3 regions of the Streptomyces sp. NPDC016845 genome follow, and region 2 is predicted to be linked to each of the others. Evidence: riboswitches for the same ligand, from Rfam matches in the RefSeq annotation. Region 2 holds a riboswitch; each other region holds the start of a gene.
What was found. A riboswitch is a leader RNA that binds a small molecule or an ion and turns the genes downstream of it on or off. The one in region 2 is predicted to bind cobalamin.

Region 1 (10,431 bases), on a different contig from region 2:
TGGGTGCGGCGGCGCCGCGGCCCGCCCTGGGGCGTGTCGGCCGCGGCGGCGCGCTTGTCGAGCTGGGTCACGGCTTGCGGAAGCCGGCGGCCGTCAGCACCTTCTGGCCGTCGTCGGAGCGCACGAGGTCGATGAACGCCTTCGCGGCGGCCGTGTTGGGCGCGTCCTTGAGCAGGGCGATCGGGTAGTCGTTGATGGCGTCGGCCGATTCGGGGAAGTCCACGCCCTCCACCTTGTCACCCGCCGCCTTCACATCGGTCTTGTAGACGACGGCGGCGTCGGCCTCCTTCAGCTCGACCTTGGTCAGGGCGCTCTTGACGTCCTGCTCGTAGGAGACCGGGGTGAGCTTCAACTTGCCGGCGTCGAGGGCCTTCTGCGCGGCGCCGCCGCACGGCACCGTCTTGTCGCAGAGCACGACCTTGAGGTCGGAGTTGGTGGTGAGGTCCTTGAGGGACGCCACCTTGTCCGGGTTGCCCGGGAGGGTGGCGATCTCCAGCTGGTTGCGGACGAAGGTGACCGGGTCGCCGGAGGCGTCGCCCGCGTCGGTGACGGTCTTCATCGTCTTGGGGCTCGCGGCGGCGAACACGTCGGCGGGGGCGCCGCCCGTGATGCCCGCTGCGAGGCTGTCGCTGCCGCCGAAGTTGAAGGTGACCTCGGTGCCGGGGTGCGCCTTCTCGAATTCCTTGCCGAGCGTGGTGAAGCTCTCCTTGAGCGAGGCGGCCGCGAACACGGTGACCTTGCCGGTCAGCTTCTGGTCCGCGGAGGCGGATGAGGAAGCGCTGCCGGAGTCATTGCCGGAGTCGGAGTCGGAGTCGGAGGAGCCGCAGGCGCTCAGGGTCAGCAGCGCGGCGGTGCCGAGGCCGGCCACGGACAGCATCCGGCGGGTCCGGCGGGTCCTGCGCGCGGAACGGGTCATCACGGGTCCACTCCCTCATTGCCTTCGGTTGCGTGGATCATACTGCCGCATCTGCGAGCGGTAAGTCTCCTGTGGCATCGCATGAGCTGGGATCTTGCGGCTTGGGCATACGCATGTGCGTTTGCACGACAGGCTCGGGTGGGTACGGTCCTGCGGGAGGTGGTCCTGTGCGGGAACCCGTGGGGGAACGTGTGGGGAAGCACGTGGGGGAGCACGTGGGGGAACTGACTCTGAACGGCGATCTCGCCCGCCCGGCCCGGCTGACCGTGGCGGGCCTGCGCGCCTGGCCGCAGCACCGGGCCGAGGTCGACTTCGAGTGCGCGACCAGCGGCGTCCGGCACCACCGGTTCTCCGGCCCGCGCTTGTACGACGTCCTGTCCGCGGCGGGGCCCGGCTTCGACCCCGTACGCCGCAAGGACCGGCTGCGGTTCCTCGTCTCCGTACGCGGGGCCGACGGCCATCACGCGGTGCTCTCGTGGGCGGAGATCGACCCCGACTTCGCGGGCGCGCCCGTGCTGCTCGCCCTGAGTATCGACGACACCCCGCTCGACGGCCCGGGTCCGCAGCTCGTGCTGCCGCAGGACCGGTGCGGGGCGCGGCACATCAGCGGGATCGACGCGATCCAGGTGGACGGGGGTTACCTGGACCGGTCATAGGCCGACAGGGGCTCAGGCCCGGTCGATATGTACGTTCGTCGACTTCACGCGGGCCGTCGCCTCCATGCCGACCTCCAGGCCCAGCTCCTCCACGGCCTCCCGGGTCAGCAGCGACACCAGGCGGTGCGGTCCGGACTGGATCTCGACCTGCGCGGCCACGTCACCGAGTTTGACGGCGGTGACGATGCCGGGGAACGCGTTGCGCACCGAGGTGTACGAGACGTCCTCGTCGCCGCCCGCGCCCCTGGCAAGCTCCACGGAGAACGCGGCCAGGTCCTTGCCCTCGACGAGCCGGCGCCCGGCCTCGTCCCGGTGCGTGGTGACCCGGCCGGCGTCGGCCCAGCGCCGCGCGGTGTCCGGGCTGACCCCGAGCAGCCGCGCTGCCTGGCCGATTGTGTAGGACTGCATGGATCACAAGATAGCGAGCGGCTCCGGACCACGTTCCCTCAGTACCGCTGCGCCTTCGCGATCTTCGCCGTGAGATGCGGCTGCGGCGGCTTGGAGCTGATGGCGAGTGGCTGGGCGCGCTCCCCCGCCTTGAGGTCCTTCGCGCCGACGACCTTGGACTCGACGACCTTGCCGTCGGAGTCGCTGAAGTCGACCCGCACCGCGAAGGAGGCCGTCTTGTCGGTCTTGTTGGTGATGTTGACGACGAGGGCGCGCACGTTGTCGGTCTCGGCGAGCGGCTTGCCGGTCAGCGACACGTCGTCGACGGCGTTGCCCCGGCCGTCGACGGCGTCGAGCTGCTTCGTGTACTCCTGCCGGTTGCGCTCCACGTCGGCGGCGACGGACGCCTCGAAGTCGTGCGCCTTCTCGGAGGCCGACTCGGCCGCGGCGGACGCGGACTTCTTCGCCTCCGCCTTCTTCGACTCGGCGCTGGAGGCCATCGAGGACGGCGGTTCACCGGAGAAGCGGGACGACTCCGGGGCCGACGCCTGCGGGCTGGCGCTCGCGCCGCTGTCGTTGCCGTCGTCACCGCCGCACGCGGTGAGCGCGAGCGCAGCGGCGGCCGCGCACGCGGCGAGGAGGGAAGCTGCACGCATGGGAGGGGGTTCCTTTCCGACGGCTTCAGAAGCGATGCACGAGCGAGGGCGGGGTCAGAAGCGCAGCACCGCGGCCACGTGCCCCGCGTCCGCCAGCGTCCCGTCCGGAACGAAGTCGACCTGCGCGCCCGTCTCCAGGGCGGACTCCACGATCTCGTCGACGATGTCGTGGACGGCGTCCACGTCGTCGTCCGCCGCCGGCTGAAGGTGGCCGTCGCCGGCCCGTACGGTGGTGCGGTAGTGCTCCTCCACCACGAGCAGGTGGATGCGGCCGTCCGAGGCCTTCTCCCAGACCTCGTCCACGCCGGCGGCGTACGTGTTGCCGCCGCGCGCCCGTTCGAGCGCGGCGAGCGCGTCGGCGATCCCCCGTTCGGCCTCTTCCGCGCGGGCCGGACCGACGGCCCGCGCGACCGTCTCCGGGGTGGCCTGGGCGAGGCCGCCGACGGGGACCTGCACCGCGTCGTGCGCGGCGCTCCCGGCGTCGGTGAACAGGGCGAGCGCGGCCGGGTCGCCGGTGATGTGGAGCGGGCGCGGCGCGGCGCGCAGGACGGCGGCCAGGGCGGTGTCGGCGTCCCGGAAGAACTGCCGGGTCTCCTCGCTGTGGAAGGTGCTGGGCAGGTCCCCGACGCGCTCCTTGCGTTCGGAGTCCGGGCGCTCCAGGCTGCGGCTCTGCGGGAAGCCGTGGCCGGTGTGCTCCGTGACGCGCTCGCCGCGGCCGTCCCAGAGGGTGATCCGGTCGGCGGCCACGGCCAGGACCCAGTACGGGCGCTGCGCGGCGTCGGCGGCGACGAGGTTGCGGGTGAGGAAGGTGTCCGCGAGCACGACGCGTTCGGGCACGGTCCGGTCGACGACCCACGCCTGGTGCTCGCCGGGCGCCGCGAAGATCACGAGGCCGTCCCTGACGTAGGCGAGGTCGAGCTCGGCCACCGCCGCCTTCAGCTCGGCGACCACGTCGTCGCGGCGCTCCCTGGTCACGGCGGGGTCCACGTCGAGCTGTCGCACGGCCTCGCGGACCAGGTTGTCGAGGCGGACGGGGTCCTGGGCATTGTCCGGCTGCGTCCGGTGGGTCGGCATCGCCAGGGAGACGGCGGGATAGGGCCGGGGCGCGCGCAGGTCGCGCAGGACCGCCGGGTTCAACGAGGAGTGCATGCCTGAGTGCCCTTCCGACGCAACGCCTTCGTGTGCCGCAACCTCTCCATGCTGTGCACAGACAGGCGTATCCGGCACTTTTTATCCGGACAAAGGCATGCGGACAAAAAGTGCGAGCCTCCGCATTGCGGGCTGAGACTGTTTCCCGACCCGTAACGCAGATCGCGGATCTTCACCGAGGGGGACGCCATGGAGCAGACCGCCGAGCGGAGCGCGCCCGCCGCGAAGCTGCCGCTCTTCACCCTGACCACCATGGTCATCGGCTCGATGGTCGGCGCCGGGGTCTTCTCGCTGCCCAGCCGCTTCGCCGAGGAGACCGGTGTCGCGGGCGCGCTGATCGCCTGGGCCATCGCGGGCACCGGCATGCTGATGCTCGCCTTCGTCTTCCAGTTGCTGGCCGTGCGCAGGCCCGACCTCGACGCGGGCGTGTACGCGTACGCCAAGGCCGGTTTCGGCGAGTACCTGGGCTTCTTCTCGGCGTTCGGCTACTGGGCCAGCGCCTGCGTCGGCAACGTGACGTACTGGGTGCTGATCATGTCGACGGTGGGCGCGATCTGGCCCGCGCTCGGCGAGGGCGACACGGCGCTCGCGATCGTGCTCTCGTCGGCCGGGCTCTGGGCGTTCTTCCTGATGATCAGGCGCGGGGTGAAGGAGGCCGCGGCGATCAACAGGATCGTGACCGTGGCCAAGATCGTGCCGATCCTCGTCTTCATCGTCCTCGCCCTGGTCTTCTTCGACCCGTCGGTCTTCGCGGACAACTGGGGCGGCGAGGAGTACGCGGGTTCACTCTTCGGGCAGGTCAAGGGCACCATGCTGGCCACCGTCTTCGTCTTCCTCGGCGTCGAGGGCGCGAGCGTGTACTCACGGCACGCGAAGAAGCGCTCGGACGTCGGCCGGGCCACGATCCTCGGCTTCCTCAGCGTCTTCGCCGTCTTCGCCTCCGTCGTCGTCGTGTCGTACGGGATCCTGCCGATGGGTGAGATCGCGGAGCTGCGCCAGCCGTCGATGGCGGGCGTGCTCGAGGACGCCGTCGGCACCTGGGGCAAGGTCTTCATCAGCGTCGGCCTGATCGTCTCCGTGCTCGGTGCCTATCTCGCCTGGACGCTGATGGCGGCCGAGGTGCTTTTCGTGGCGGCGAAGGACGACGACATGCCGCGCTTCCTGCGCCGCTCGACCCCCGCCGACGTGCCCGTGCCCGCGCTCCTCATGACGACGGTCCTCACCCAGCTGGTGCTGATCGTCACCGCGTTCTCGGACGACGCGTTCAACTTCGCGCTCAACCTGACCAGCGCGCTCTCCCTGATCCCCTACCTCTTCGCGGCCGCCTTCGCCGTGCGGATCGGAGCCCGGGACGACCCGCTCACCGCGGGCGGGCGCGCCTCGTCGCGCGAACTGGTGATCGCGGCGGTCGCCACGCTCTACACGGCGTTCATGCTGTACGCGGCCGGGCTGAAGTTCGTCCTGGTCTCCTTCGTCTTCTACGCCCCGGCCACGATCCTGTTCGTCATGGCCCGCAGGGAGCAGGGCCGGCGCCTGTTCTCGCCGGGCGAGCTGGTCGTCCTCGCCGTCTCCGTCGCCGGCGCCGTGCTCGGCGTCGTCGCCCTCGCCGCGGGCTGGATCAGCCTGTGACACCCGTAACCCCTCTCACGAAGCCCGGAGGCACACCGTGACCGACCACGAGACACCCGCGTCCGCCACGTACGGCGTCCACTCCGAGGTGGGCCGACTCCGCAAGGTCCTCGTCTGCGCGCCGGGGCTCGCGCACCGCAGGCTGACCCCGACCAACTCCGACGACCTCCTCTTCGACGACGTGATGTGGGTGGAGAACGCGCAGCGCGACCACGCCGACTTCGTCAACAAGATGCGGCAGCGCGGCATCGAGGTGGTCGAGCTGCACGAACTGCTCGCGCGGACCATGGCGCTGCCCGAGGCCAGGTCGTGGCTGCTTGACCGCAAGATCGTCGCGAACCAGGTGGGGGTCGGGCTCATCGACGACACCCGTACCTTCCTGGAGACGCTCCGTCCCGAGCAGCTCGCCGAGTTCCTCATCGGCGGGCTCGCCACCACCGATCTGCCGGACGAGTACCGCTCCGCGTACGTGTCGATGGCCCGCGAGTCCAGCGGCGTACGCGAGTACCTCATGCCGCCGCTGCCCAACACGCTCTACACCCGCGACACCACCTGCTGGCTCTACGGCGGCCTCACGCTCAACCCGCTGTACTGGCCCGCGCGGCACGACGAGACGCTGCTGATGAAGGCGGTCTACCGCTTCCACCCGGACTTCGCGGGCTCGACCGTCTGGTGGGGCGACCCCGAACAGGGCTGGGGCCAGGCCACCTTCGAGGGCGGCGACATCATGCCGGTCGGCAACGGCGTCGTCCTGATGGGCATGAGCGAGCGCACCTCGCGGCAGGCCATCACCCAGGTCGCCACCGCGCTGTTCGAGAAGGGCGCGGCCGAGCACGTCATCGTCGCCGGGATGCCGAAGCTGCGCGCGGCGATGCACCTGGACACCGTCTTCACCTTCGCCGACCGGGACGTCGTCACGCTCTACCCGCGGATCATGGACTCGGTGCACACGTTCTCGCTGCGCCCCAGCGACAAGGCGCCGGGGCTCGACATCACCGACGAGGGGACGACCCCGTTCGTCGACGTCGTCGCGCGGGGGCTCGGCCTGCCGGAGCTGAGGGTCATCGAGACCGGCGGCGACGTGTACGCCTCCGAGCGCCAGCAGTGGGACAGCGGCAACAACGCGGTCGCTTTGGAGCCCGGCGTCGTCGTCACCTACGACCGCAACACCCAGACCAACACGCTGCTGCGCAAGGCGGGCGTCGAGGTCGTCACGATCGTCGGCGCGGAGCTGGGGCGCGGCCGGGGCGGCGGCCACTGCATGACGTGCCCGATCGTCCGCGACCCCGTGGCCTACTGAGACACCTGGTCAGATGTGTGTGCCGATGCCGAAGACCCGGCGCAGCTGCGCCATGTCGTGCCGGTCCCGCTCCGCGGGCTCGTACCCCTGATGGAAACGGACCTGCTGCTCGGCTGAGAGGCACGGGACCGGCTCCCCCGCGATGGTGCCGGTGACGAAGACCTCGGCCGGGTAGCGGAACGGCTGGTCCGGGTCGAGCGAGGACTGCTCGGCCGAGCCGTCGGGGGCGAAGCGCAGGGGGTGCAGGTCGATCTCACGGCCGTCGGGGTGGGCGAGGACGAAGCGCGCGGGGCGCCGGTCGAGGGTCTCGGCGAACCCGGCGCCGGTGAGGGCGGCGAGCACGGCGGGCTCCTGCTCGGCGCGGTGCATCAGGTCGAGGTCGCGGTGGTTCCTGGTCTGCTCGCCGGTCAGGGCGTCGATGCCCCAGCCGCCGCCGATCCAGATGTCCGCCCCGGCCTCCCGCAGCAGGACGAGGACGTTCCGTACGTCGTCGGCTGTCATCACGCGAGCAGGGTAGGCGGGCGGGCGGGGGGCGGCGAACGATTAGCGGGGCCCGCCCCGGCCCGTGATACGTTCCGTGAGCCAGTCGTACCTTTGTGCGTTCTCGAACGCGTACGGGTCAGGGAATCCGGTGGAAGTCCGGAGCTGACGCGCAGCGGTGAGGGGGACGGGCGGAGCCACTGCCACTGAGCCGCTCGCCGGTTCGGGAAGGCGCTCCGCCTGGACGATCCCGAGTCCGAAGACCTGCTGGCGGCCTCCGGGACCGAGACCCGGCCGGGGGTGAACCGTAGGCCGGCTCCGCGTATGGGCCCTGGACGCAGAGGAACCCCCGTGCCCTTCGCACGTCGACTCCGCCACATCGCACCGCTGTTGGCGGGCGCCCTCCTCCTCACCGCATGCGGCGGTGGCGCGGGCTCCGCCGGCACCGCGAAAGACGCTGACGCCGCTGTCACCCTCGACAACTGCGGCGCGAAGGTCCGTGTCGCGCACGCCCCGCGCCGCGCCGTCGCCCTCGACCAGGGCTCGGCGGAGATCATGCTCTCGCTCGGCCTGGAGGACCGCATGGTGGGGACCGCGACATGGACCGACCCGGTCCTCGAGGGCCTGGAGAAGGCGAACGCGAAGGTGCCGCGCCTCGCCGACCGCTACCCCTCCTTCGAGAAGGTCCTGGACACCGAGCCGGACTTCGTCTCCGCCTCCCTCACGAACACCATCGCCAAGGGCGGGGTGGCGCCGCGCGAGCAGTTCGAGAAGCTCGGCGTGGACACCTACCTCTCCCCCGCCGACTGCGCCGGCAAGGACAACAGCGGTGACGGTGACGGCGCCCGCACCAGCGCGCTGACCATGGACACCGTCTACGGCGAGATACGTGACCTGGCGCGGATCTTCGACGTGAAGGAGCGCGGCGACAAGCTCGTCGCGCAGTTGAGGTCCCGTGTCGGCAAGGCGACGTCAGGGGTCGACGCCGAGGGCGTGAGCGTCCTGTACTGGTTCGCCAACTCCGACTCGCCCTACATGGCGGGCTGTTGCGGCGCCCCTGGCGTCGTCACCAGGGAACTCGGGATGCGCAACGTCTTCGACGACACGCACGAGGAGTGGCCGCAGATCAACTGGGAGACGGTCGCGGACCGCGACCCCGACCTCCTCGTCATCGGCGACCTGACCCGCCGCTCGCAGTCCGCCGAGTCGGCCACGCAGAAGATCAAGTTCCTGGAGTCCGACCCGGTCACCAAGAACATGACCGCCGTACGGAAGAAGCGGTACGTGCTGCTCAGCGGGCAGGCCCTGAACCCCACCATCCGGACCGTCGAGGGCGTGGAGAAGGTGGCCGCCGCGCTGCGCGAGTTCGGCCTGGACAAGTGAGACCAGTGAGACCGGTGAGACCAGCGGAACCGGTGAGTACGGCGGCGGCCCGGCCCGCCCTGTACTGGGCCGCGGCCCTCGCGGCGCTCTGCGCCTCGGTCGCCGTCGCCATCACCATCGGGCCCGCGCACATCCGCGTCGCCGACGTGTGGTCGGCGGTCGGCGCCCGGCTCGGCTGGGGCGCCTCAGACCTCTCCCCGATCCGCGACGGCATCGTGTGGAACCTGCGGCTGCCGCGCACCCTGCTCGCGGCGGTCTGCGGCGCGGGCCTCGCCGTCTGCGGCACGGTGCTGCAGGCGCTGCTGCGCAACCCGCTCGCCGACCCCTTCGTGCTCGGCATCTCCTCGGGCGCGTCGACCGGGGCGGTCCTCGTCGTCGTCCTGGGCCTCGGCGGCGGCGCGCTCTCCGTCTCGGGCGGCGCCTTCCTCGGCGCCCTCTGCTCGTTCGCGCTCGTCCTGGTCCTCAGCCACATGCTGGGCGGCTCGACGGACCGGGTCGTGCTCTGCGGGGTCGCCGCGATGCAGCTGTTCTCGGCGCTGACCTCGTTCGTGGTGCTGACCGCCGCCGACGCGGAGACGACCCGCGGCGTCCTGTTCTGGCTGCTCGGCTCGCTCGGCGGCGTCGGCTGGACCGAGGTGTGGCTGTGCCTCGCGGTGCTCGTGGTGGCGCTTGCGGTGTGTCTCGGCTACGGGCGGACCCTGGACGCGTTCGCCTTCGGGCAGGAGGCGGCCGCCGCGCTCGGTGTGCGCGTGGCACGGACCCGGCTCGTCCTGCTGTGCGTGACGGCGCTCCTGACGGCGGCCCTGGTCAGCGCGGCGGGCGCGATCGGCTTCGTCGGGCTCGTCCTTCCGCACGCGGCGCGCGCCCTGGTCGGCCCGGGACACACCCGGCTGCTTCCGGTCACGGCGGTCGCCGGGGCGGTGTTCCTGGTCTGGGTCGACACCCTGGCCCGTACGGTCCTCGAACCGCAGGAGGTTCCGGTGGGGGTGGTGACGTCGCTGATCGGCGTGCCCGCGTTCGTGCTCGTCCTCTTCCGCGGAAGCGGCCGGTCCGGCCGGGGCGTCCGGTGAGCGCGGGCGGCGACGTCAAGGAGACCGGACAGGGGCTGGCGGCGGACCGCGTCTCCTGGTCGGCGGGCGGCACGCTCGTGCTCGACGGGGTGAGCGTGACGCCACGACCCGGCGCCGTCACCGGTGTGCTCGGCCCGAACGGCTCCGGCAAGTCGACCCTCCTGCGTCTGCTCGCCGGGGTCCTCGCCCCGGCGTCCGGCGTCGTCACGCTCGACGGCACCGCGCTCGGCGAGGTGCCGCGCAGGACGGCGGCCCGGCGCATCGCGCTCGTCCACCAACAGGCGGACACTCAGGTCGAGTTGACGGTGACCGACGTCGTACGGCTCGGCCGGACCCCGCATCGCAGGGCCTGGGCGCCCGCCTCCGCCGCCGACGAGGCGACGGTCCACGACGCCCTGGAGCGCACCGGCCTGACCGACCACGCGCGCCGCCTGTGGCACACCCTGTCCGGCGGCGAACGCCAGCGGGCGCAGATCGCGCGCGCCCTCGCGCAGGAGCCGCGCGAGCTGCTGCTCGACGAGCCCACGAACCACTTGGACATCCAGCACCAGCTGGAGCTCCTCGACCTGATCTCAGGGCTCGATCTGACCAGCGTCGTCGCCCTGCACGACCTGAACCTGGCCGCCACCTACTGCGACCAGGTCGTGGTCCTGCGCCGGGGCCGGGTCGTCGCGGCGGGCGAGCCCGGCGCCGTCCTCACCGAGGAGCTGATCGCCGACGTCTACGGCGTCCGCGCGCGCATCTCCCGCCCGGGGCCGGGCGAGCGCCCCCACATCCGCTTCCTGGGGACGCTCGGACCGTAGTG
Region 2 (10,431 bases):
GAGCCGGGCTTCATCGACTCGAGCGTGGTCGGGTGCTCCTCCATCTGGTCGAGCTCCTGCCACGGCGCGCCGTCGCGCGACCACTGGACCGTCATGAAGTGCTGACGGTCGTTGGTGGCGTCGAGGCGGAACATCATCAGCGGCCGGACCGTCAGGGTGCGGTCGGTGCTGTTGGCGACGGTGACCGTGAAGTCGGTCGTCGTTCCGGCGACGATCTTCTGCGGCAGGCCCTTGGCGAGGACGGTGAGGTCGTCCGTGCGCACGCACTCCCGGGCGGCGTCGAGCGCGGCGTGCGCGTTCTTCTTGTCCTCGGCGGCCTTCTGCTCCGCGTTGGTCAGCCCGTTGTAGTCACGGGACGCCTTGACACGTACGTCGACGATCGCCTCGCGCGCCTTGTCCCGCTCGGCCTCGGCGTCCCGCTCGGTGGCGGCGGCGGTCTCGGCGGCGGTGCGGGCGGTGTCCAGCTCCGTCTGCGCGGCGGCCTTGTCGGCCTCGTCCGCGGACTTCAGCTTCTCCTCTGCGGCGGTGACGGCGTCGTCCGCCGCCTTCCGGTCGTCCTTGGCGGTGGTGTACGCCTTGTCGGCCACGAGGTACGCGGCGCGCAGCGGGTTGGTGTCGTCGTGATCGAGGGCGTCGAAGAGCTCCTTCAGCTTCTCCAGGCCCGTCTTCTTGTCGGCGGACGCCTTCTCGTACGCCGCGTCCGCGTCCTCCGCGGCCTTCTTCAGCTCGTCATAGGTCGGCCGGGCCGTCTCGTCGGCCGCCGTGGGCGCGGCGGCGAACGCCGGGGCGGCGGTCAGGCAGAAGGCGGGGACGACGGCGGCGGTGGCCACGGCGAGGGAGAGAGTGCGGCGTATGTTCACGGGCAGGATCGTACGATCATGAACGGCTTCCGGGCCGCTCCTTTTGGCGCCGTTCAGCTCCGATGGAGGCCGTGAAACCCGGACAGAAGCGGACAGTTGCTCTCGCCGTCTGTGTTTTTTCTGTGAGGTAACCGACCATTTCACGCGCCCGCCGCGGCGGTGAGGAGCGCGGCTGTCTCGGGGTGCGGGCCGTTGCCCGCCCACTGCAGGGGGGTCCATCCGGTGCCGTGGTCCTCGCGCAGGTCCGGGTCCGCACCGTGTGCCAACAACACACGTACCGCCTCGGTGTGACCCCAGCAGGCGGCGGCGCACAGCGGTGTGCCCTCGGCGCCGATCCCTTCGCTCTCGGCGTCGGGCGACGCGCCTGCCGCCAGGAGGAGGCGGACGATCTCCGCCTCTCCTTGCACGGCCGCCGTGTACAGGAGGGTGGTGCCTTCGCCGTTCGTCCACTCGGGGTGGGCCCCGGCCCGCAGCACGGCCCGCGCGCCGGCCGGGTCACCGGCCCGGATCGCGTGGAAGAGGCGCCGGGTGAGCTTCTTTCGCTCGCGCTGCTTCATATGGCGGCCCCTCGGCCGACCTCGCCGTCCCCGGCCTCCGCCCCAGGGGCCGCGCTCGATTCCTGCGGGGTGAGGGGGTTGGCCCGCGCGGTGGTCCGCCACACCCGGACGCGCTCGCCGGTGGCGAGCAGTTCACGGCGGGCCCGCTCGGCGAACGCGTGCGCCCGCATCTTGTCGAACATGTCCATGGCAGCCTCCCCGCCCGTCACGATACCGGGCGGCCGGGCCACGGATCCGGGCGTCAGGTCAGCGATCCCACGACGACCGCCGTGCATACGAAGGTCACCACGATCGTCACCACCATGGCGAACAGTGTGCCTCGCAGCCACCGTGCGAACCGGATGTGGTGGGCCGCCTCCACCGCGCCGACGCTCTCGGCGATGTGCTCCGTCACCATGCGGGCCACGTAGATCTGCTCCCCGAGATACCACTCCTCGAGGTCTCTCCGCTGCTCGTACGTCAGTCCGTCCGTGCGCGCGATGAAGGCGGCGACGCGTTGGCGCGCGGCGCTCAGACGGGCCTCGCGGGACAGGTACGCCTCCATGTCGGCCAGGCCACGCGCGGCCTGTTCACCGGTGTTCACGCCGTCCCCAGCGCCTCGCGCAGGACCTGGACGGCCTGCGCGATCGCCGCCGTCGACGCCTGGGTGGCGCGGACCGGATTCAGCATCATGAAGTCGTGCGGGGTCGCGTTGTAGCGGATGCCGGTGGGAGCGACGCCGGCCCGGGTCAGCTTGCGGGCGTACGCCTCCCCCTCGTCGCGCAGTACGTCGTTCTCGTCGACGGCGACCGGCAGGACGCCGGTGCCGCCGAAGGGGTCGGCGATGCGCACCCGCACATCGCCGGCCCCGGCCCCGGCCCCGGCCCCGGCCCCGGCCGCAACGGTGATCCACTTCTCGTCCACGTCCAGCTTCCCGGCCGGTCCGGCCTGCACCTCGTCGAGCGGTTCGCGGGCGCCCTCGACCCCGAGCTCGTACAGCGGCGGCGGCACGGCGGTCGCGTCGGCGAACTCCTGCGCGGCGGGCTCCAGAACGATGTCGTCGTCCACGGCGTACTCCTAGAGAGGCGAACGGATCCGGTCCGGGGAGGTCCCCCACTCCTAGGACAGAACCTGAAGCCGATTCGTGACATGCCGGGTACGACGCTACGCGGACATGGCCGGGGCCGCCTGGGCGCACCGACAACCAACGTGTCACAAGTTCCGGGAGGCGCTGCCGCCGCAGTGCAAAGAAACCACCATCACATCTCACACGCTCCACCTCCGCCCGGTAGCCTGGACAGCGCTGATGAGCAGCGAGGAAGGGCCGCAGACGAGAGGAACACATGGTCTCCGCAGCACACACCACACAAAGCATCGAGTCCGCGACGGGCACCCTCCAGGAGGAGCTGCACCGCCTGGAGGCCCAGAAGCGCGCGCTGGAGCGCGAACTGGCCGCCGTCGTCGCCCACCTGGGTTCGGTGCAGAAGGCGCTGCGGGCGCTCCAGGACGTGTTGCGGCCGGGCCCCGTCCAGGTGAGTGAAGGAGCGGCGCCGTCCGTGAAGGCGGAGAAGCGCCCGGCCGAGCCGAAACAGGACGCCGCAACCGTCGGAGGCACGTACGGCCGCCTCACCGAGCAGATCCTGGAGTACTTCGCGACGACGGGCGGGGCCGGTGTACGGGCCCGCGACGTCGCCGCCGCGCTCGGGCGGGACACCGACTCGGGCAGCATCAACGCGGTCCGCAGCACCCTCGACCGGCTGGTGGGCACCGACCGCCTGCGGCGCGCGGGGCGTGGCCTGTACCGCGCCGCGGGCTGATCCGCCGGGAACAGCACGGACACTCCGCGGTGTTGCAGGCGACGAGGGACCGGCACCGTCGCACGTCCGCCGCGCCCTCTTACCGAAAGACATATGTCCGCAGGAGGACTGTTCCATGACTGACCGGCCGTTGACGCTCATGGCTGTGCACGCCCACCCCGACGACGAGGCGACCAGCACCGGTGGCGTCCTGGCGCGTTACGCGGCGGACGGCGTCCGCACGGTGCTCGTGACCTGTACCGACGGCGCGTGCGGGGACGGGCCGGGAGGGGTGAAGCCGGGCGATCCCGGCCACGATCCGGCGGCCGTCGCCGCGATGCGCCGTCAGGAACTCGAGGCGAGCTGTGAGGTCCTCAAGATCAGCGATCTGGAGATGCTCGACTACGGCGACTCCGGGATGATGGGCTGGCCGAGCAACGACGCCCCGGGCGCCTTCTGGCAGACCCCCGTCGACGAGGCCGCCGCCCGGCTCGCGGAGCTCATGCTCCACTACCGCCCCGACGTCGTCGTCACCTACGACGAGAACGGTTTCTACGGCCACCCCGACCACATTCAGGCCAACCGCATCACGATGGCCGCGCTGAAGCTGACCGGCCTGGCCCCGAAGGTGTACTGGACGACGATGCCCCGCTCGGGCATGCAGCGGTTCGGCGAGATCATGCGTGAGTTCGGCGAGGACATGCCGGAGCCGGACCCCGCCGAGGCCGAGGCGCTGGCGGAGATCGGCCTGCCCGACGACGAGATCTCCACCTGGGTGGACACCACCGCGTTCAGCGGGCAGAAGTTCGACTCCCTGGCCGCGCACGCCAGCCAGGGCGAGAACATCTTCTTCCTCAAGATGGGCAAGGAGCGGTTCGGCGAGCTGATGGGCCTGGAGACGTTCGTACGGGTCCAGGACACCACCGGCGCGCCCCTGCCGGAGAACGACCTCTTCGCCGGTCTGCGCTGACCGGCCGGGTCCGCGGCCGCACCTGACCGGCGCGGTCGTCGTCAGTCGTGCGACGACCGCTCGGCCAGCAGCCGGTGCAACTCCCTGACCCACGGCGCAAGTTCGGCGACCGGGCCCTCGACGGTCACGTGCGGCGCGATCTCCTGGACCGGCAGGGCTCGCACCGGCGCCTGCGGGCGTCCCCACTCGGCGAGCCACTGGCTCAGCTGGGCCGAGGAGGCGACGTACACGATGCGGCCGAGCCCGACCCAGGCGTGGGCCGCCGCGCACATCGGGCAGTGCTCGCCGGAGGTGTAGACGGTGGCCGCGCGCCGCTCCTCCTCGGAGAGGTGCTCGGCCGCCCACCTGGCCAGTGCGAACTCGGGGTGGCGGGTGGCGTCGCCGGCCGCGATCCGGTTGCGGTCCTCGGCGCGGACCGTGCCCGAGCCGTCCACGAGTACGGAGCCGAACGGCTCGTCCCCGTCGTCAAGGGCCTCGGCGGCCAGTTCCACGCAGCGGCGCAGGTGCACCAACTCGCTCTCGTCCATCGAAGTCCCTTCCGATCACGGTCACTCATCACCGACGTGGGCCGGGTCGATGATCGCACGCCGCGCGCCGGTGACAACGGCTCGACCCGGACGTGTGCCGGTCACACCTTGTCGCCTACTCTCGTGCTACGAAGACCTCATGTGATGGCATGTGACCGCATGTTCGTCCACTCAAGGGAGGCGATGGTGCTCGGACGCGGCACACGTCTGTTCGCGATCGCCATGGCCGCCTTCTGCATCGTGCTCATCGGCCCCAGCGCGCCGAGCGGCGCGCTGATCGCCAAGCCGCTGCCCGCCGATGCCGCCAAGGACATCGTGCCGAACCGGGTCCTGACGTGGAACATCTGCAACCCGTGCGGGAGCGGGCAGAACATGGGCCGGGCCGCGGAGATCGCCACGTATGCGCCGCAGGTGTTCGGGTTGCAGGAGGCGTGTGTCCGTGACGTCGAGAAGATCCGGGACTACCTGGAAGTCTTCTACGGCCTCGTCTACGACGTCGAGTACGGGTCGGTGCTGCGCAACTGGAACCGCTGCGGCGGTCTGCCGTGGCAAGGCGGAGCGTACGGTCAGGCCATCCTCTCCGCGGCGCCGATGACCGACCACGTGAACGTGGAGTACCCCGACGGCGGCTCCGAGGACCGTGGGTACATGGCCGTCACGACCAAGGTGGGCGGCCGCTCCGTCCGCGTCTTCAACACCCACTTCGCCGAGCGGCAGCAACCGGAGATCAGGGCGGACCAGGCCCGCGTGCTCGCCGCCGAGGTCGCCCGCCACGACCACACGATCGTCCTCGGCGACTTCAACGCCGTACCGGACGCGTCCGAACTCCGCCCGATGTGGAGACTGGCCGAGGACGCCGACCCGGCGTGCCGCCCCTTTCCCGACGGCGGCGCCTGCGAGCCGACCACCGACTGGCAGAGCAAGTTCGACTACATCTTCCTCCGCGGAATCGCCCCCCTCACCCACCAGGTCCGCCCGAGCCCGTACTCGGACCACCATCCCCTGCACGCGGAGATCGATCCCGCGTGGTGACCTGAGCGAGACGGACACCGCCTTCCCGCGCCATCGGTGAACACCGCCCACCTGCGCAATCGGTAAGTACCGCCCACCTGCCCCGCCCCTGACTCCGGCTTGCTACGCTTCGGCTGCCTTCCGTGGGGGAAGCCGGTGCGAGTCCGGCGCTGTCCCGCAACGGTGTGCGTGGCCTGTTACGTATGAGTACTGGCCCGCGAGTCCGATCACTCACGGCAGGTGTGCGACCCGTCGACCGCTCGCCGTGGACTGCGAGCAGGGACCGCCGTAGCCCTTCCGGGTTGCAGGTGCCCTGCGTTGCAGCCGTGGCGCCCACCCGGAGGATGTGCGCCCGCTTTGCTCCGCACCGCCGCTGCCCCAGCCCCCGCGGGTGTCTCACGCGCGCGCCGGCGACACCTGCCCACCGTCCCCCTGGTCATCGGGCTCGCGCTCGTACTGGTGGTCTCGCTGGCGTGCGGGGTCGCGCTCGGGGCCACGGGGACGGGTTGGCGGGAGGTGGCGCGGCTCATGTGGGCCGGGCTCAGCGGCGGGAGCCTCACCAGCGCGGACGCGGGGGCCTACACCATCGTGTGGGAGATCCGTTTCCCGCGCGTCGTCCTCGCGGCCGTCGTCGGCGCGGGCCTCGCCGCGGTCGGCGTCGCGGTCCAGGCGCTGGTGCGCAACGCCCTGGCCGACCCCTTCGTGCTCGGCATCTCCTCCGGCGCCGCCGTCGGCGCCAACGCGGTCATCCTGTTCGGCGCGCTCGCCGGGCTCGGCGTCTGGGCGCTCTCCTTCTCCGCCTTCCTCTCCGCGCTCGCCGCGACCCTCATCGTCTACGCGGTGGCCCGCTCGCCTCTCGGACTCAGCCCGCTGCGCCTCGTCCTGACCGGCACGGCCCTCGCCTACGGGTTCCAGGCCGTCACGACCGTCATGGTGTTCGGCGCCGAACGGGGCGAGGCGGCGCGCGCGGCCATGATGTGGCTGCTCGGCAGCCTCGGCGGGGCCACCTGGCCGAAGGTGCCGCTGGTCGCCGCGACCGTGGTGGCGGGCTGGCTGTGGCTCAGGGTGCGGGCGGGCTCGCTCGACGCCCTCGCGATGGGCGACGAGACGTCCGCGGCGCTCGGCGTGCCGCCCGACCGCCTCCGGCGCGAACTGTTCGTCGTGACGGCGGCGGTGACGGGCACGGTCGTCGCCGTGAGCGGAGCGATCGGCTTCGTCGGCCTGATGGTGCCGCACCTCGTGCGCATGCTCGTCGGCGCCTCGCACACCCGCGTCCTCGCCGTCGCGCCGCTCGCCGGGGCCGTGTTGCTGGTGTGGGCCGACGTGTTGTCACGCGTGTTGCTCGCCCCGACCGAACTGCCCGTGGGCGTGGTGACGGCCGCGCTCGGTGTGCCCGCGTTCCTGCTGCTGATGCGGCGCGGCGGCCACGCGCTCGCCGGGCGCTGACACATCCCAGGTTTGCTGAGCGACCCCGAGGAGGAAGACACGTGCGGCTCGACGTAGAAGAACTGTCGGTCGAGGTGGCGGGCGTACGGCTCGTCGACGAGGTGACCCTCGACGTCCCCGCCGGCACCTTCGTGGGGCTCGTCGGCCCCAACGGCAGCGGGAAGTCGACCCTGTTGCGGTGCGTCTACCGGGCGCGACGCCCCGACGCCGGGCTCGTCAGGGTCGACAGCGTGGACGTGCACCGCATGACTCCACGGGCCGCGGCACGGCTGCTCGCCGCGCTCCCGCAGGAGTCGGCCGCGGACTTCGACTTCACCGTCACCGAGGTCGTCGCGATGGGCCGCCTCCCGCACCGCGACCGCACCGCCGCCCGCGACCGGGAGCTCTGCGCGCACGCCCTGGAACAGGCCGGGGTGGCACACCTCGCGACACGTGGCTTCCTGTCGCTCTCCGGCGGCGAGAAACAGCGTGTGCTCATCGCCCGCGCGCTCACCCAGGAGCCGCGCGTCCTCGTCCTGGACGAGCCCACCAACCACCTCGACATCGCCCACCAGCTCGACGTGTTGCGCCGGGTCCGGGTCAGCGGTCCGACCGTGCTCGCGGCCCTGCACGACCTCAACCTCGCCGCCGCCCACTGCGACCTGCTGCACGTGCTGCACGGCGGCCGGATCGTCGCCTCCGGCCCGCCGGACGAGGTCCTCTCCCCCGCGCTGCTCGCCGACGTCTTCGGCGTACGGGCGCACCGGGTGCGCCACCCGGAGACCGGCGCCACCCAGTTCCTGTTCGACCAGCTCCAGCTGGTCCGTGAACCCTTCGCCCCCTGACTCCCTGACCCCCTCGCCCTCTGGAAGGCCCCCGTGCGCAAGCTCGTGTCCACCGCCTCGCTCGGCCTCGCCGCCGCCCTCACCCTGACCGCCTGCGGAGCCGACATCGCCTCCGACTCCGAGAACACCGCCTCGCAGGCGGTGACCGTCACCAACTGCGGGAGGAAGGTCACGTACGACAAGCGCCCCGAGCGGGTGGTGACCAACGACGTCGGCATCACCGAGCTGATGTTCGCGCTCGGCCTGGAGGACCGCATGGCCGGATACGTCATGCCCGCCGACAAGGGCGACACCGACGACCTCCCGTACAAGGCCGCGTACGACAAGGTGAAGTGGCTCGGCAAGGACCGCGTCACCAAGGAGATCGCCCTCGACGCACGCGCCGACCTGGTCTTCGCGGGCTGGAACTACGGGTTCAACGAGAACACACTGACACCCGACGAGCTGCACAAGGCAGGTGTGGACACGTATCTGCTCACCGAGTCCTGCCGCAACGCCGTCACCGGCACCTCGCGGGGCATCATGCCGCCGCTCGACGCGCTCTACACGGACCTCGACAATCTCGGCCGTATCTTCGGCGTCGAGGAGCGCGCCCGGAAACTGGTCGCGCAGTACAAGGCGCGGGTCGCCGCCGTGCGGGCGAAGTCCCCCAAGGGCGCGGACGACACGGCCAAGCCCTCGGTCTTCCTCTATGACAGTGGCCAGGACCAGCCGTTCACCTCGGGCCGCTACGCCGCGCCGGAGCAGATCATCAGCGAGGCAGGCGGCGTCAACCTGCTGCACGACCTCGAGGACTCGTGGACGACGGTCGGCTGGGAGACCGTCGTGAAGCGGAACCCCGACGTCATCCTCATCAACGACTACGGCTCGACGAGCGCCGCGCAGAAGAAGGAGTTCCTGCTCTCGTACCCGCCGCTGCGGAACGTCTCCGCGATCAAGAACCGGCGGATCCACACCCTGGACTACGCCGACCTCGTCGAGAGCCCGCGCAACCCCTCGGCCATCGAACGGCTCAACACCTACCTGCGCCAGGACAGCGACCGTTCCTGACCCGGCCCCGAGCCGCCGCCGGACACCGGTGGAATCGCCGATGCCGGTGCGCCACAACCCCCTCGACACTGCGGTCGCAGCCCTTTGGGGACCCGTATTCACGGAGGCACCTCGTGCGCACATTCGCCCGGTCGTCCCGGCGGTCCGTCACCGCAACCGCGTTGGGGGCGCTGCTCTGCGGCGCCCTCCTCACCACCCCCTCGACCGCTTCCGCCGCGGTCGCGGGCCCGGCCGTCACACTGCCGCCCGAGGGCAGCCACGGCTTCCCGTTCCTCGCCGCCGCGGAGGACCTCGGCTCGTTCGGCTACACCGAGCGGGAGTACTTCCTCTCCGGCACGGCCACCTCGTACGCCAAGTCCGGCCTGTGGGGTTCGGACGGCCGGTGGAAGGTCCGCGCGTCCGGCACCGCCGACTACAAGAGCCGCCTCCTGGTGCGCCGCCCCGCCGACCCGGCGAAGTTCAACGGCACGGTGGTCGTGGAATGGCTCAACGTCAGCGGCCAGCTCGACCTCTCCCCCGACTACTGGTTCCAGCGCGAGGAGCTGCTGCGCCAGGGCTACGCCTGGGTCGGCGTCTCGGCGCAGGCCGTCGGCGTCAACGGCGGCCTCGGCCAGATCAAGGGCCTCAAGGGCTGGGACCCGGCCCGCTACGGCAGCCTCGTCCACCCCGGCGACGCCTTCGCCTACGACATCTTCTCCCAGGCCGGGCAGGCGCTGCGGTCCCCCGACGGCCCGGACCCGCTCGGCGGCCTCCCGGTCAGGACGCTCCTCGCCGACGGCGAATCCCAGTCGGCGGGCTTCATGACGACGTACGTCAACGCCGTACATCCGGTGGCCGGGGTCTACGACGGCTTCATGGTGCACAGCAACAGCGCGATCGCCTCCCCGATCAGCGGTGTGCTCGCCGACACCCTCCTGATGCCGAACCCGTCGCGGATCAGGACCGATCTGTCCGAGCCGACGTTCGTCGTACTCACCGAGACCGACGTGCCCGGCGCCGCGGCCGCCCGGCAGCCCGACACCGACAGCGTCGTGCACTGGGAGCTGGCCGGCACCGCGCACGGCGACCAGTGGGCCTACGACGTCGGCAACGCGACCGTGCGGAAGTCGGCGGGTGAGGCGGCGCCGTCGCCCGACTGCGCCGCCGGTTCGGCCCCGTTCAACGACGGGCCCGGCCACTGGTCGATGAACGCGGCCCTGCGCCATCTGGCCGGCTGGGCGCGCGGCGGCCCGCGACCGCCGAGCGGCCAGTACCTGGGCACCGTCCTGCGTGACCCGGCGACCGGCCTGGCCACCGGCGGTGTCCGGCTCCCGGACGTCACCGTGCCGACCCGGACGCTCACCGGTTCCCGCGACACCACGGACAGCGGCGTCTTCTGCGGCTTGTACGGCGCCCGCGACCCCTGGAACGG
Region 3 (10,431 bases), on a different contig from region 2:
GACGGGTACTACGCCGACGGGTCCTTCATCCAGCATGCTTCCGTCGCCTACACCGGGTCGTACGGGAAGGCGCTGCTCAGCCGGGTCGTGCAGACGCTGAAGCTGCTCGACGGGACCGGGTTCGCGCACGGCGCGGAGCTGGTGCCGACGGTGTCCGGGTGGGTGCGGGACGGGTTCGCGCCGCTCATCTTCGAGGGCTGGATGATGGAGGCGGTGAAGGGGCGGGCCGTCTCACGGACCGGTACCGGGTACGCCGATGTCGCCACCGTCGTCGAGGCCGTCGTCGATCTCGCGTCGCTGGCCACGGGGGACACCGCCGCCGCTCTCGGCTCGTACGTGAAGCATCTGCGCGCCACCTCGCGGGCCGCGCTCGACCCGGCCTCCTTCGTCTCGCCGCTCAGCATCGTCCGCTACGCCGACCTGCTCGCCGACGACTCCGTACCGGCCGCCGATCTCAACCCGCCCGCGCGTTCGGTCGCGTTCAACGCCATGGAGCGGACCGTGCACCGGCGGCCGGGGTACGCGTTCGCGCTGGCCCGCAGCTCGCGGCGGATCAGCAAGTACGAGTACATGAGCGGGGAGAACCTGCTGCCCTGGTTCCAGGGGGCCGGGGCGCACTACCTGTATCTGTCGGGGCAGGACCAGACGCAGGCGTACGGGGTCGACTACTTCACCGCCGTGTCGCCGTACGGCCTTGCGGGTGTCACCGCGCCTGTCGAACAGCGGCGCTCCGTCCCGGACTCGTACGGCGGCAAGCTGTTCTACGACAACCCGGGCCACCCGCTGAACTTCACCGCCTCCAGCGAGTCGCAGAACACGTACGTCTACTTCCCGACCGCCACCCAGGACCACTCCGGCGGCGCCGTGCTCGGCGCGTACGGGGCCGTCGGGTGGGTGCTCTCCGACGACGTGCCCTGGCGGGACAAGCGGGCCGGGGTCCTGCCGGACGACTTCGTCGTGTACCGGAGCGCGCGGGCGACCAAGTCGTGGTTCCTGTTCGACGACGAGATCGTGGTGCTCGCCGCCGGGGTCGGGGACGCGCCGGGGGCGGGGCGGGCGGTGACGACGACGCTGGACGCGCGGATCGCCGCGGCGGGCGACGCGGTGTCCGTCACGGAGGGCGCGGCGGGCGCGGCGGGCGAACGCTGGGTGCGGTACGCGAACGCCACGCAGGGCACGGCGGTCGGATACGTGCTCCTCGGCGGACCCCGTCCGAAGGCCCGCCTGGAAACGGTGACCCGCAGCCGTCGCCTCGTGCGGTCCTCGAACCCCGACACGGCCGTCACCCGGCAGGTGTTCTCGCTGACGGTCGAGGGGCCGGCGGGGGCGCGGCCCACCGCTTTCGCCTGTGCGCTGCTCCCGAACGCGTCCGAGTCGGCGGTCCGCCGGCACCGCGGCGCCGAGGTCCTCGCCAACACACCCCGCCTCCAGGCCGTACACCACCGTGGCCTCGGCCTGACCGCCGCCAACACCTTCACGCCGGGCACGCACCACACGGCGGGCCTCACGGTCGAGGGCCCGGCGTCCGTCCTGGTCCGCCGGGACGGGGAGCTCGGGGTGGCCGTCTGCGACCCGACGACCCTTCGCGACACGGTGACGGTGGTGCTGCGCGGACGGACGTTGCGGAAGGTCTCCGGCGACGACGCGGTCCGGGTGACCCGGGTACCGGGCGGCACCCGCCTCGACGTGACCACGCGCCACGCGTACGGGCGGAGCTTCACGGCGACGCTGCGATAGGCAGGAACGTGCCTCACGTGACCTCGACGGCCATCAGCACGGCCGACGCGTCGTGCCACTCCTCCTCGTTGGCGCGCCGCGCCCTACTCGTCCGACTCCAGGTCGCCCTCGGTCTCCAGGTAGACCTGGCGCAGCGCCTCCAGGACCCGCGGGTCCGGCTTCTCCCACATGCCTCGGGACTCGGCCTCCAGGAGGCGTTCGGCGATGCCGTGCAGGGCCCACGGGTTGGCCTCGGAGAGGAACTGGCGGTTCGTCTCGTCGAGGACGTACGTCTCCGTGAGCTTGTCGTACATCCAGTCGGCGATGACGCCGGTCGTGGCGTCGTAGCCGAAGAGGTAGTCGACCGTCGCGGCGAGTTCGAAGGCGCCCTTGTAGCCGTGGCGGCGCATCGCCTCGATCCACTTGGGGTTGACGACGCGGGCGCGGAAGACGCGGGACGTCTCCTCGACCAGGGTGCGGGTGCGGACCGTCTCCGGCCGGGTCGAGTCGCCGATGTACGCCTCGGGGGCCGTGCCGCGCAGGGCGCGGACCGTCGCCACCATGCCGCCGTGGTACTGGAAGTAGTCGTCCGAGTCGGCGATGTCGTGCTCGCGGGTGTCGGTGTTCTTCGCCGCCACCGCGATGCGCTTGTACGCCGTCTCCATCTCGCCCCGGGCCGACTTGCCGTCGAGGCCGCGGCCGTACGCGTAGCCGCCCCAGACCGTGTAGACCTCGGCGAGGTCCGCGTCCGTGCGCCAGTCCTTGGAGTCGATCAGCTGGAGGATGCCCGCGCCGTACGTGCCCGGGCGCGAGCCGAAGATGCGGGTGGTGGCGCGGCGCTCGTCGCCGTGTTCGGCGAGGTCGGCCTGGGTGTGGGCGCGTACGTGGTTGTGCTCGGCCGGTTCGTCGAGGGACGCGGCGAGGCGGACCGCGTCGTCGAGCAGGCCGATGGTGTGCGGGAACGCGTCGCGGAAGAAGCCCGAGATGCGCAGGGTGACGTCGATGCGGGGGCGGTTCAGCTCCTCGTACGGGATGGCTTCGAGGCCCGTCACCCGGCGGGAGGCGTCGTCCCAGACCGGGCGGACACCGAGGAGGGCGAGGGCCTCCGCGATGTCGTCGCCCGCTGTGCGCATGGCACTTGTGCCCCAGAGGGAGAGGCCCACGGAGGTGGGGTACGCGTTGTCGTTGTCCGCGCGGTAGCGCTCGATGAGGGAGTCGGCCAGGGCCTGGCCCGTCTCCCACGCGAGGCGGGAGGGGACCGCCTTCGGGTCCACGGAGTAGAAGTTGCGGCCGGTCGGGAGGACGTTGACGAGGCCGCGGAGCGGGGAGCCGGACGGGCCCGCCGGGACGAAGCGGCCTGCCAGGGCGCGTGCCGTGTTGTCCAGTTCGGCTGTGGTCGCGTTGAGGCGCGGGACCACTTCCTCGGCGGCGAAGGTCAGGATCCGGTGGACGGGGCTGTCCTGGGCGCCCGCCTCGTCCGTACCCGGGGTCTGCCGCCCTGCCCACCCTGCCGCCCCAGGCGGCAGACTGCCCACGGAGGCACTCACCTGGGCCGGGTCCCAGTTCGCCGCCTCCATGGCCTCCACCAGTGCGCGGGCCGTCTCCTCCGCCTCATCGGCCGCCGTGCGGGTCGCCGCCGACTCGTCCAGGCCCAGCGCCTCCCGCAACCCCGGCAGGGCCTGCGTGCCGCCCCAGATCTGGCGGGCGCGGAGGATGGCGAGGACGAGGTTGACGCGGTCGGGGCCGGCCGGGGCCTGGCCGAGGACGTGCAGGCCGTCGCGGATCTGGACGTCCTTGATCTCACAGAGCCAGCCGTCGAGATGCATGATGAACTCGTCGAAGCCCTCGTCCTCGGGACGGTCCTCGACCCCCAGGTCGTGGTCGAGCTTCGCGGCCTGGATGAGGGTCCAGATCTGGGCGCGGATCGCCGGGAGCTTCGCCGGGTCCATGGCCGCGATCTGGGCGTGCTCGTCGAGGAGCTGCTCCAGGCGGGCGATGTCGCCGTAGCTGTCCGCGCGGGCCATCGGCGGCACGAGGTGGTCGATGAGCGTGGCGTGGACGCGGCGCTTGGCCTGGGTGCCCTCGCCGGGGTCGTTGACGAGGAAGGGGTAGATCAGGGGGAGGTCGCCGAGGGCCGCGTCGGGGGCACAGGCCGCGGAGAGGCCCGCGTTCTTGCCGGGCAGCCACTCCAGGTTGCCGTGCTTGCCGAGGTGGATCATCGCGTCCGCACCGAAACCGCCGTCGGCGGACGAAGCCGCGATCCAGCGGTAGGCCGCCAAGTAGTGGTGCGAGGGCGGCAGGTCGGGGTCGTGGTAGATCGCGATCGGGTTCTCGCCGAAGCCGCGCGGCGGCTGGATGAGGACGAGCAGGTTGCCGCGGCGCAGGGCCGCGAGCACGATGTCGCCCTCCGGATTGCGGGAACGGTCGAGGAACATCTCGCCGGGCGGCGGGCCCCAGTGCCGCTCGACGCTCTCGCGCAGCTCCTGCGGCAGCGTCACGTACCAGCGCTTGTAGTCGGCGGCCGGGATACGGACGGGGTTGCGCGCGAGCTGCTCCTCGGTCAGCCACTCCTGGTCGTGGCCGCCCGCGTCGATGAGCGCGCGGATCAGTTCGTCGCCGTCGCCGGAGGCGAGACCGGGGATGTCGGCCGCGTCGCCGAAGTCGTAGCCCTCGGCGATGAGGCGCTTGAGCAGGACGATCGCGGAGGCGGGGGTGTCGAGGCCGACCGCGTTGCCGATGCGGGAGTGCTTGGTGGGGTACGCGGAGAGGACCAGCGCCAGTTTCTTCTCCCCCACCGGGATGTGCCGCAGCCGTGCGTGGCGTACGGCGATACCGGCCACGCGGGCCGCGCGCTCCGGGTCGGCGACGTACGCCGGGAGGCCGTCCTCGTCGATCTCCTTGAAGGAGAACGGGACGGTGATCAGGCGGCCGTCGAACTCCGGCACCGCGATCTGGCTGGCGGCGTCGAGCGGGGAGACGCCCTCGTCGTTCTGCTCCCAGTCCGCGCGGGAGGAGGTCAGGCACAGGGCCTGGAGGATCGGGACGTCGAGGTGGGTGAGGGCGCCGGCGTCCCACGCCTCGTCGTCGCCGCCCGCGCTCGCCTCGGCGGGGCGGGTACCGCCGGCGGCGAGGACCGTCGTGACGATCGCGTCGGCGGGGCGCAGGGCGTCGATCAGCTCCGGTTCGGGGGCGCGGAGAGAGGCGACGTAGAGGGGGAGGGGGCGGGCACCGGCGCGCTCGATCTCGTCGCACAGGGCGTGCACGAAGGCGGTGTTGCCGCTCATGTGGTGGGCTCGGTAGTAGAGCACCGCGATGGCCGGGCCGTCCGACGGCGACTGCTTTCGCTCCAGCGGGCCCCATGTGGGGGCCGGGGCCGGGGGCTCGAAGCCGTGGCCCGTCAGGAGGACCGTGTCGGAGAGGAAGTTCGCCAGCTGGGCGAGGTTGGCCGGGCCGCCGTGCGCCAGGTAGGCGTGGGCCTCCGCCGCGATGCCGACCGGGACGGTCGACGCCGCCATCAACTGGGCGTCCGGGGCCTGCTCGCCGCTCAGCACCACCAGCGGGACCCCGGCCGCGGTCAGCCGGTCGATGCCGTCCTGCCAGGCGCGGACCCCGCCGAGGAGACGTACGACGACGAGCGCGACGCCGTCGAGGAGCGCGGGGAGTTCGGTGTCGACGTCGAGGCGGGAGGGGTTCGCGAAGCGGTACGTGACCGCGTCGTCAGCGGTGGTGGCGTGCGCGGCGTTGGCCGCGCGGGCGCTGAGCAGATCGGTGTCGGACGTCGACAGGAGCAGGAGCTGCGAGGGCTGCTGGGGCATGCGTCGTCGGGCCTTCCTCGGGGTGTCCGCGCCCCGGGTGGTCGTTGGACGGCGGGAGTTCCTGGCTCACCCTCTCTTGTACGAGAGGGCTCACAGTGGCGGGACCGCGCCGGAATTCCACCGGGCTTCCTCCCCTGTCGCCGTCGCTGGCGATGGTGGCGGGCCGGACGGGACCGCCGCGGTTCATCGTACGGGGCGAGGGTGTGACCTGGTACGGGAAGCTACGGGAAGCCCGTCATGGGCGGTGGGTATGCTCCGACGCATGCCCGCCTCCCCCATACCCGTCCGTCCCGGTGCGTCCGGTGTGCCCGGAACGTCCGCGGCGTTTCCCGGTGACGCCTGCCCCGGTGCGCTGCGGCTGCACGCCGCGGACGACGGGTATCTGGCGCGGGTCCGCGTCCCGGGCGGTGTGCTCGACGTGGCTCAGGCGCGGGCCCTCGGCGACGCGGCCGGGCGGCTCGGGGACGGGGCGCTGCACCTCACGTCGCGGGGCAACGTACAGCTGCGCGGGCTGCGGGACGGGTGCGGTGGGGAGCTGGCGGAGATGCTCGGCGCGGCCGGGCTGTTGCCGTCCGCCGCGCATGAGCGGGTCCGGAACGTCGTGGCTTCGCCCATGTCCGGGCTGGACGGGCTCGGGTTCGTGGACGTACGGGGTTGGCTGACCGGGCTTGACGCGGCGGTGCTGGCCAGCTCCGTGACGCCCGCGCTGTCCGGGAGGTTTCTCTTCGGGCTCGACGACGGTCGCGGGGATGTGGCCGGGCTCCGGCCGGATGTGCTGCTGCGCGGGCGGGCGGACGGGTCCGCGGTGCTCGCGATCGGCGGGGCGGAGTTCTTGCTGCGGTACGAGGACGGGGCCCGGGGGGCGGTTGTCGCGGCGGAGGTTTTTGTCGAGGCCGTGCGCGGCGTCTCGGGCCGACGGGTGTGGAGAGTGTCCGAACTGGACGCGTCCGGCGCCGAGTTGTCCGCGCTCATCGCCGAGCGACTTTCCGCAACTGGCATCGAGGCCACCTCCGCCGGGGGCGCGGGGGGCGACGAGATCGCAACCGGTGCTGACGCCAACGCCACGGGGCTCCACCCCGGGCCCCGCTCCTCAATCGCCGGAGAGGCCGGAATTCACGGACCGTCCGCAGCCGTGATCGGGTCGGCGGGCCCTGCGGTGCGCAAGCTCAGGGGTTCCGCCCCGGATCCCGCTGCCTCTGGTACGACGGCGGGGCTTGTTTGTATCCCCCCGTTCGGATCGATCACCGGTGCTCAATGGGGCGCGCTTGTCGACCTGGCCGCTGGACTTCCCGCCAGGGAGATCCGGTTGACCCCCTGGCGGCGGATCGTCGTGCCCGGGGCCACCCGCGGCAGCGCACCCGCCGGGCTGATCGCAGACCCCGACTCACCCTGGTCCCGCCTGGGCGCATGCGTTGGGCGGCCCGGTTGCGCCAAGTCCCACACCGACGTGCGGGCCGATGCCGCGAGCAGCACCCCGCACCCCACCCTGCCCACCTACTGGTCCGGCTGCGAACGCAGATGCGGGCATCCCGTCGGGCCGTACGTGGACGTCGTAGCCCGCCCGGACGGAACGTACGCCGTCACGACCGTCACGACCCTCACGACCGAAAGAGCCGAACCCCGTGTATGACTACGAGAAGGACGGCGCCGCGATCTACCGCGAGTCCTTCGCCACCATCCGCACCGAGGCGGCAGCCGGCCTCGCGGAGCTGCCCGCCGACGTCGCCCAGGCGGCGGTCCGCATGATCCACGCCTGCGGTCAGGTGGATCTCGTACAGGACATCGGCTTCTCGGCCGGGGTCGTGACGAAGGCGCGCGCCGCTCTGCGCGCGGGCGCGCCGATCCTCTGCGACGCGCGGATGGTCGCCAGCGGCGTCACCCGCAAGCGGCTGCCCGCCGACAACGATGTGGTCTGCACCCTCGGCGACCCCGGAGTGCCGGACCTCGCGGCCGAGTTGGGGACCACCCGCAGCGCCGCCGCGCTCGAACTGTGGCGGGACCGGCTCGACGGCGCCGTCGTCGCGATCGGCAACGCGCCGACCGCCCTCTTCCACCTCCTCGAGATGGTCGGGAAGGGCGCGCCCAGGCCCGCGGCCGTGCTCGGCATACCCGTCGGGTTCGTCGGCGCGGCGGAGTCCAAGGACGCGCTGGCCGCCAACGAGCTCGGGCTCGACTACCTGATCGTCCGCGGGCGCCGTGGCGGCAGCGCCATCACCGCCGCCGCGATCAACGCCATCGCGACCGAGGTGGAGATCCAGGCATGAGCGAGTCACTCGTCGAGAAGGGCAAGCTGTACGGGGTCGGGCTCGGGCCCGGTGACCCCGAGCTGATGACCGTCGCCGCGGTCCGGGCCATCGCCGGGGCGGACGTCATCGCGTACCACTGCGCCCGGCACGGCCGTTCCATCGCCCGCTCGATCGCCGCGGAGCACATCCGCGAGGGGCAGATCGAGGAGCGGCTGATGTACCCGCTCACGGTCGAGACGACCGACCACCCCGGCGGCTACCGCGGCGCGCTCGACGACTTCTACGCCGAGGCCGCCGCGACGCTCGCCGCGCACCTCGACGCGGGGCGCACCGTCGCCGTCCTCGCGGAGGGCGACCCGCTCTTCTACGGCTCGTACCAGCACATGCACAAGCGGCTCGCGGACCGGTACGACACGACGGTCATCCCGGGTGTCACGTCGGTCAGCGCGGCGGCGGCCCGGCTCGGGGAGCCGCTGTGCGAGGACACGGAGACACTGACGATCATCCCGGGGACGCTCCCCGGGGACGAGCTGGCGGCGCGGATCGCGGCGGCGGACTCGGCGGTCGTGATGAAGCTGGGCCGCACGTTCACGAAGGTCCGTGGCGCGATGGAGAACGCGGGGCGGCTCGACGACGCCCGTTACGTGGAGCGGGCCTTCATGGCGGGCGAGCGCACCGGCCGCCTCGCCGACATCGACCCCGGGTCGGTGCCGTACTTCTCGGTCGCGGTCCTGCCGTCCCGTATCGACGCCACCCCCGCCGAGGGACGTGAGCGGGGCGAGGTCGTCGTCGTCGGGACCGGGCCCGCCGGGGCGCCCTGGCTGACGCCCGAGTCGCGCGGCGCGCTCGCGAACGCCGATGACCTGGTCGGTTACACCACCTACCTCGACCGGGTGCCGGTCCGCCCCGGTCAGCGGCGGCACGGTTCGGACAACAAGGTGGAGTCCGAGCGCGCCGAGTTCGCGCTCGACCTGGCGCGGCGCGGGCGGCGCGTGGCCGTCGTCTCGGGCGGCGACCCGGGTGTCTTCGCCATGGCTACGGCCGTTCTCGAGGTCGCGTCGCAGGAGGCGTACGCGGACGTGCCCGTACGGGTGCTGCCCGGCGTCACCGCCGCCAACGCCGCGGCCGCGAAGGCGGGCGCCCCGCTCGGCCACGACTACGCCACGATCTCCCTCTCCGACCGGCTCAAGCCCTGGGAGGTCATCGCGGAGCGCCTGCGCGCGGCCGCCGCCGCCGACCTGGTGCTCGCGCTCTACAACCCCGGCTCACGCAGCAGGAACTGGCAGGTGGGCAAGGTCCGCGAGCTCCTCCTCGAGGTGCGGCTTCCCGACACCCCGGTCGTCCTCGCGCGGGACGTGGGCGGGCCCGAGGAGAGCGTCCGCACGGTCCGTCTCGCCGATCTCGACCCGGCCGTCGTCGACATGCGCACGCTGCTCATCGTGGGCTCGTCGCAGACGCGGGCGGTCGTACGGGGCGACGGTTCCACGGTGGCGTGGACGCCGCGGCGCTATCCGGAGGCGGTGGCGCCGGAGCGCGCCTGAATCCAGGCGGCGGCCTCCGCCACCGTGGCCGCCTCCGGCACCCCCCCGGGGGTCGGCGGGCGCCGGACCACGACGACCGGGACGCCCGCCTCCCTGGCCGCCGTCAGCTTGGGGGCGGTGGCCGCGCCGCCGCTGTCCTTCGTCACCAGGATGTCGATGCGATGGCGGGCGAGTACGTCGCGTTCGCCCGCCAGTGTGAACGGGCCCCGGTCCAGGAGCAGCTCCATGTGCGGCGGGCACGGCGGCTCCGGTGCGTCGACGGAGCGTACGAGAAAGTGGGCGTCGTCGATGTGGGCGAACGAGGCCAGGCCCATGCGGCCCGTGGTCAGGAAGGCGCGGCGCCCCGTTCCCGCTTCCTGGACCGCTCGCGCCGCCTCCGCCAGGGAGTCCACCTGCCGCCAGTCGTCGCCCTCGCCCGGGACCCAGCCGGGCCGGCGCAGCGCCAGCAGGGGAACATGGGTGGTGGCGGCCGCTCCGGCCGCGTTGAAACTGATCCTCTCGGCGAAAGGGTGCGTGGCGTCGATGACCGCGTCCACGGCGTGCTCGCGCAGCCAGCGCGCCATGCCGTCGGCTCCGCCGAAACCGCCGATCCGGACCTCGCCCGGGGGCAGGCGCGGGGCGGCGACGCGGCCCGCGAGCGAACTGGTGACCCGTAGGTCGGGGTGCGTGTGCAGCACTTCGGCCAGGCGCCTGGCCTCCGTCGTGCCGCCCAGGACCAGTACATGTACAGGCATCGAGGGGCTCCATGGGTGACATGCCCGAGGCGAAGGGCGGGCGCGGCGCCCAACTCAAGCACACCGGTCTGCGGTCCGGCTGGACGACCGGGGCCTGTGCGACGGCGGCGACGACCGCCGCGTACACCGCGCTGCTGAGCGGGGAGTTTCCGGACCCGGTGACGATCACGTTGCCCAAGGGGCAGACGCCGGCGTTCGCGCTGGCGGTCGAGGCGCTCGACGCGGGGGCGGGCGGGCCCCGGTCCGCGACCGCCGGGGTCGTGAAGGACGCCGGTGACGATCCCGACGTGACGCACGGTGCGCTCGTCCGGGCCACGGTGCGGGTGCTGCCCGCCGGGTCGGGGGTCGTCTTCCGGGCCGGTCCCGGGGTGGGTACCGT

Region 1: it holds a riboswitch for cobalamin, as region 2 does, so the genes downstream of both, ACH4RC_RS18935 (ABC transporter substrate-binding protein) here and ACH4RC_RS27275 (FecCD family ABC transporter permease) in region 2, are expected to answer to the same signal.
Region 3: it holds a riboswitch for cobalamin, as region 2 does, so the genes downstream of both, cobN (cobaltochelatase subunit CobN) here and ACH4RC_RS27275 (FecCD family ABC transporter permease) in region 2, are expected to answer to the same signal.

What each region holds. Positions count from the first base shown of each region.
Region 1 is NZ_JBIRPI010000006.1:190,188-200,618, forward strand. Features, by position in the region: gene modB (molybdate ABC transporter permease subunit) at 1-71, opposite strand, end outside; gene modA (molybdate ABC transporter substrate-binding protein) at 68-916, opposite strand; gene ACH4RC_RS18900 (molybdopterin-dependent oxidoreductase) at 1,132-1,572, shown strand; gene ACH4RC_RS18905 (molybdopterin-binding protein) at 1,585-1,980, opposite strand; gene ACH4RC_RS18910 (hypothetical protein) at 2,019-2,615, opposite strand; gene ACH4RC_RS18915 (chemotaxis protein) at 2,670-3,764, opposite strand; gene ACH4RC_RS18920 (basic amino acid/polyamine antiporter) at 3,954-5,393, shown strand; gene ACH4RC_RS18925 (arginine deiminase) at 5,431-6,693, shown strand; gene ACH4RC_RS18930 (nucleotidyltransferase domain-containing protein) at 6,703-7,194, opposite strand; cobalamin riboswitch at 7,263-7,460, shown strand; gene ACH4RC_RS18935 (ABC transporter substrate-binding protein) at 7,498-8,556, shown strand; gene ACH4RC_RS18940 (FecCD family ABC transporter permease) at 8,589-9,626, shown strand; gene ACH4RC_RS18945 (ABC transporter ATP-binding protein) at 9,623-10,429, shown strand.
Region 2 is NZ_JBIRPI010000013.1:96,853-107,283, forward strand. Features, by position in the region: gene ACH4RC_RS27230 (LPXTG cell wall anchor domain-containing protein) at 1-860, opposite strand, end outside; gene ACH4RC_RS27235 (ankyrin repeat domain-containing protein) at 1,001-1,417, opposite strand; gene ACH4RC_RS27240 (hypothetical protein) at 1,414-1,605, opposite strand; gene ACH4RC_RS27245 (hypothetical protein) at 1,659-2,000, opposite strand; gene ACH4RC_RS27250 (alpha/beta hydrolase) at 1,997-2,464, opposite strand; gene ACH4RC_RS27255 (hypothetical protein) at 2,740-3,213, shown strand; gene ACH4RC_RS27260 (PIG-L family deacetylase) at 3,329-4,162, shown strand; gene ACH4RC_RS27265 (nucleoside deaminase) at 4,204-4,689, opposite strand; gene ACH4RC_RS27270 (endonuclease/exonuclease/phosphatase family protein) at 4,849-5,721, shown strand; cobalamin riboswitch at 5,825-5,954, shown strand; gene ACH4RC_RS27275 (FecCD family ABC transporter permease) at 6,118-7,146, shown strand; gene ACH4RC_RS27280 (ABC transporter ATP-binding protein) at 7,188-7,970, shown strand; gene ACH4RC_RS27285 (ABC transporter substrate-binding protein) at 8,004-9,020, shown strand; gene ACH4RC_RS27290 (alpha/beta hydrolase domain-containing protein) at 9,134-10,431, shown strand, end outside.
Region 3 is NZ_JBIRPI010000005.1:274,934-285,364, forward strand. Features, by position in the region: gene ACH4RC_RS17185 (polysaccharide lyase family 8 super-sandwich domain-containing protein) at 1-1,737, shown strand, start outside; gene cobN (cobaltochelatase subunit CobN) at 1,821-5,531, opposite strand; cobalamin riboswitch at 5,564-5,724, opposite strand; gene ACH4RC_RS17195 (cobalamin biosynthesis protein CobG) at 5,794-7,161, shown strand; gene ACH4RC_RS17200 (precorrin-8X methylmutase) at 7,154-7,795, shown strand; gene cobJ (precorrin-3B C(17)-methyltransferase) at 7,792-9,318, shown strand; gene ACH4RC_RS17210 (cobalt-precorrin-6A reductase) at 9,285-10,052, opposite strand; gene ACH4RC_RS17215 (cobalt-precorrin-5B (C(1))-methyltransferase) at 10,064-10,431, shown strand, end outside.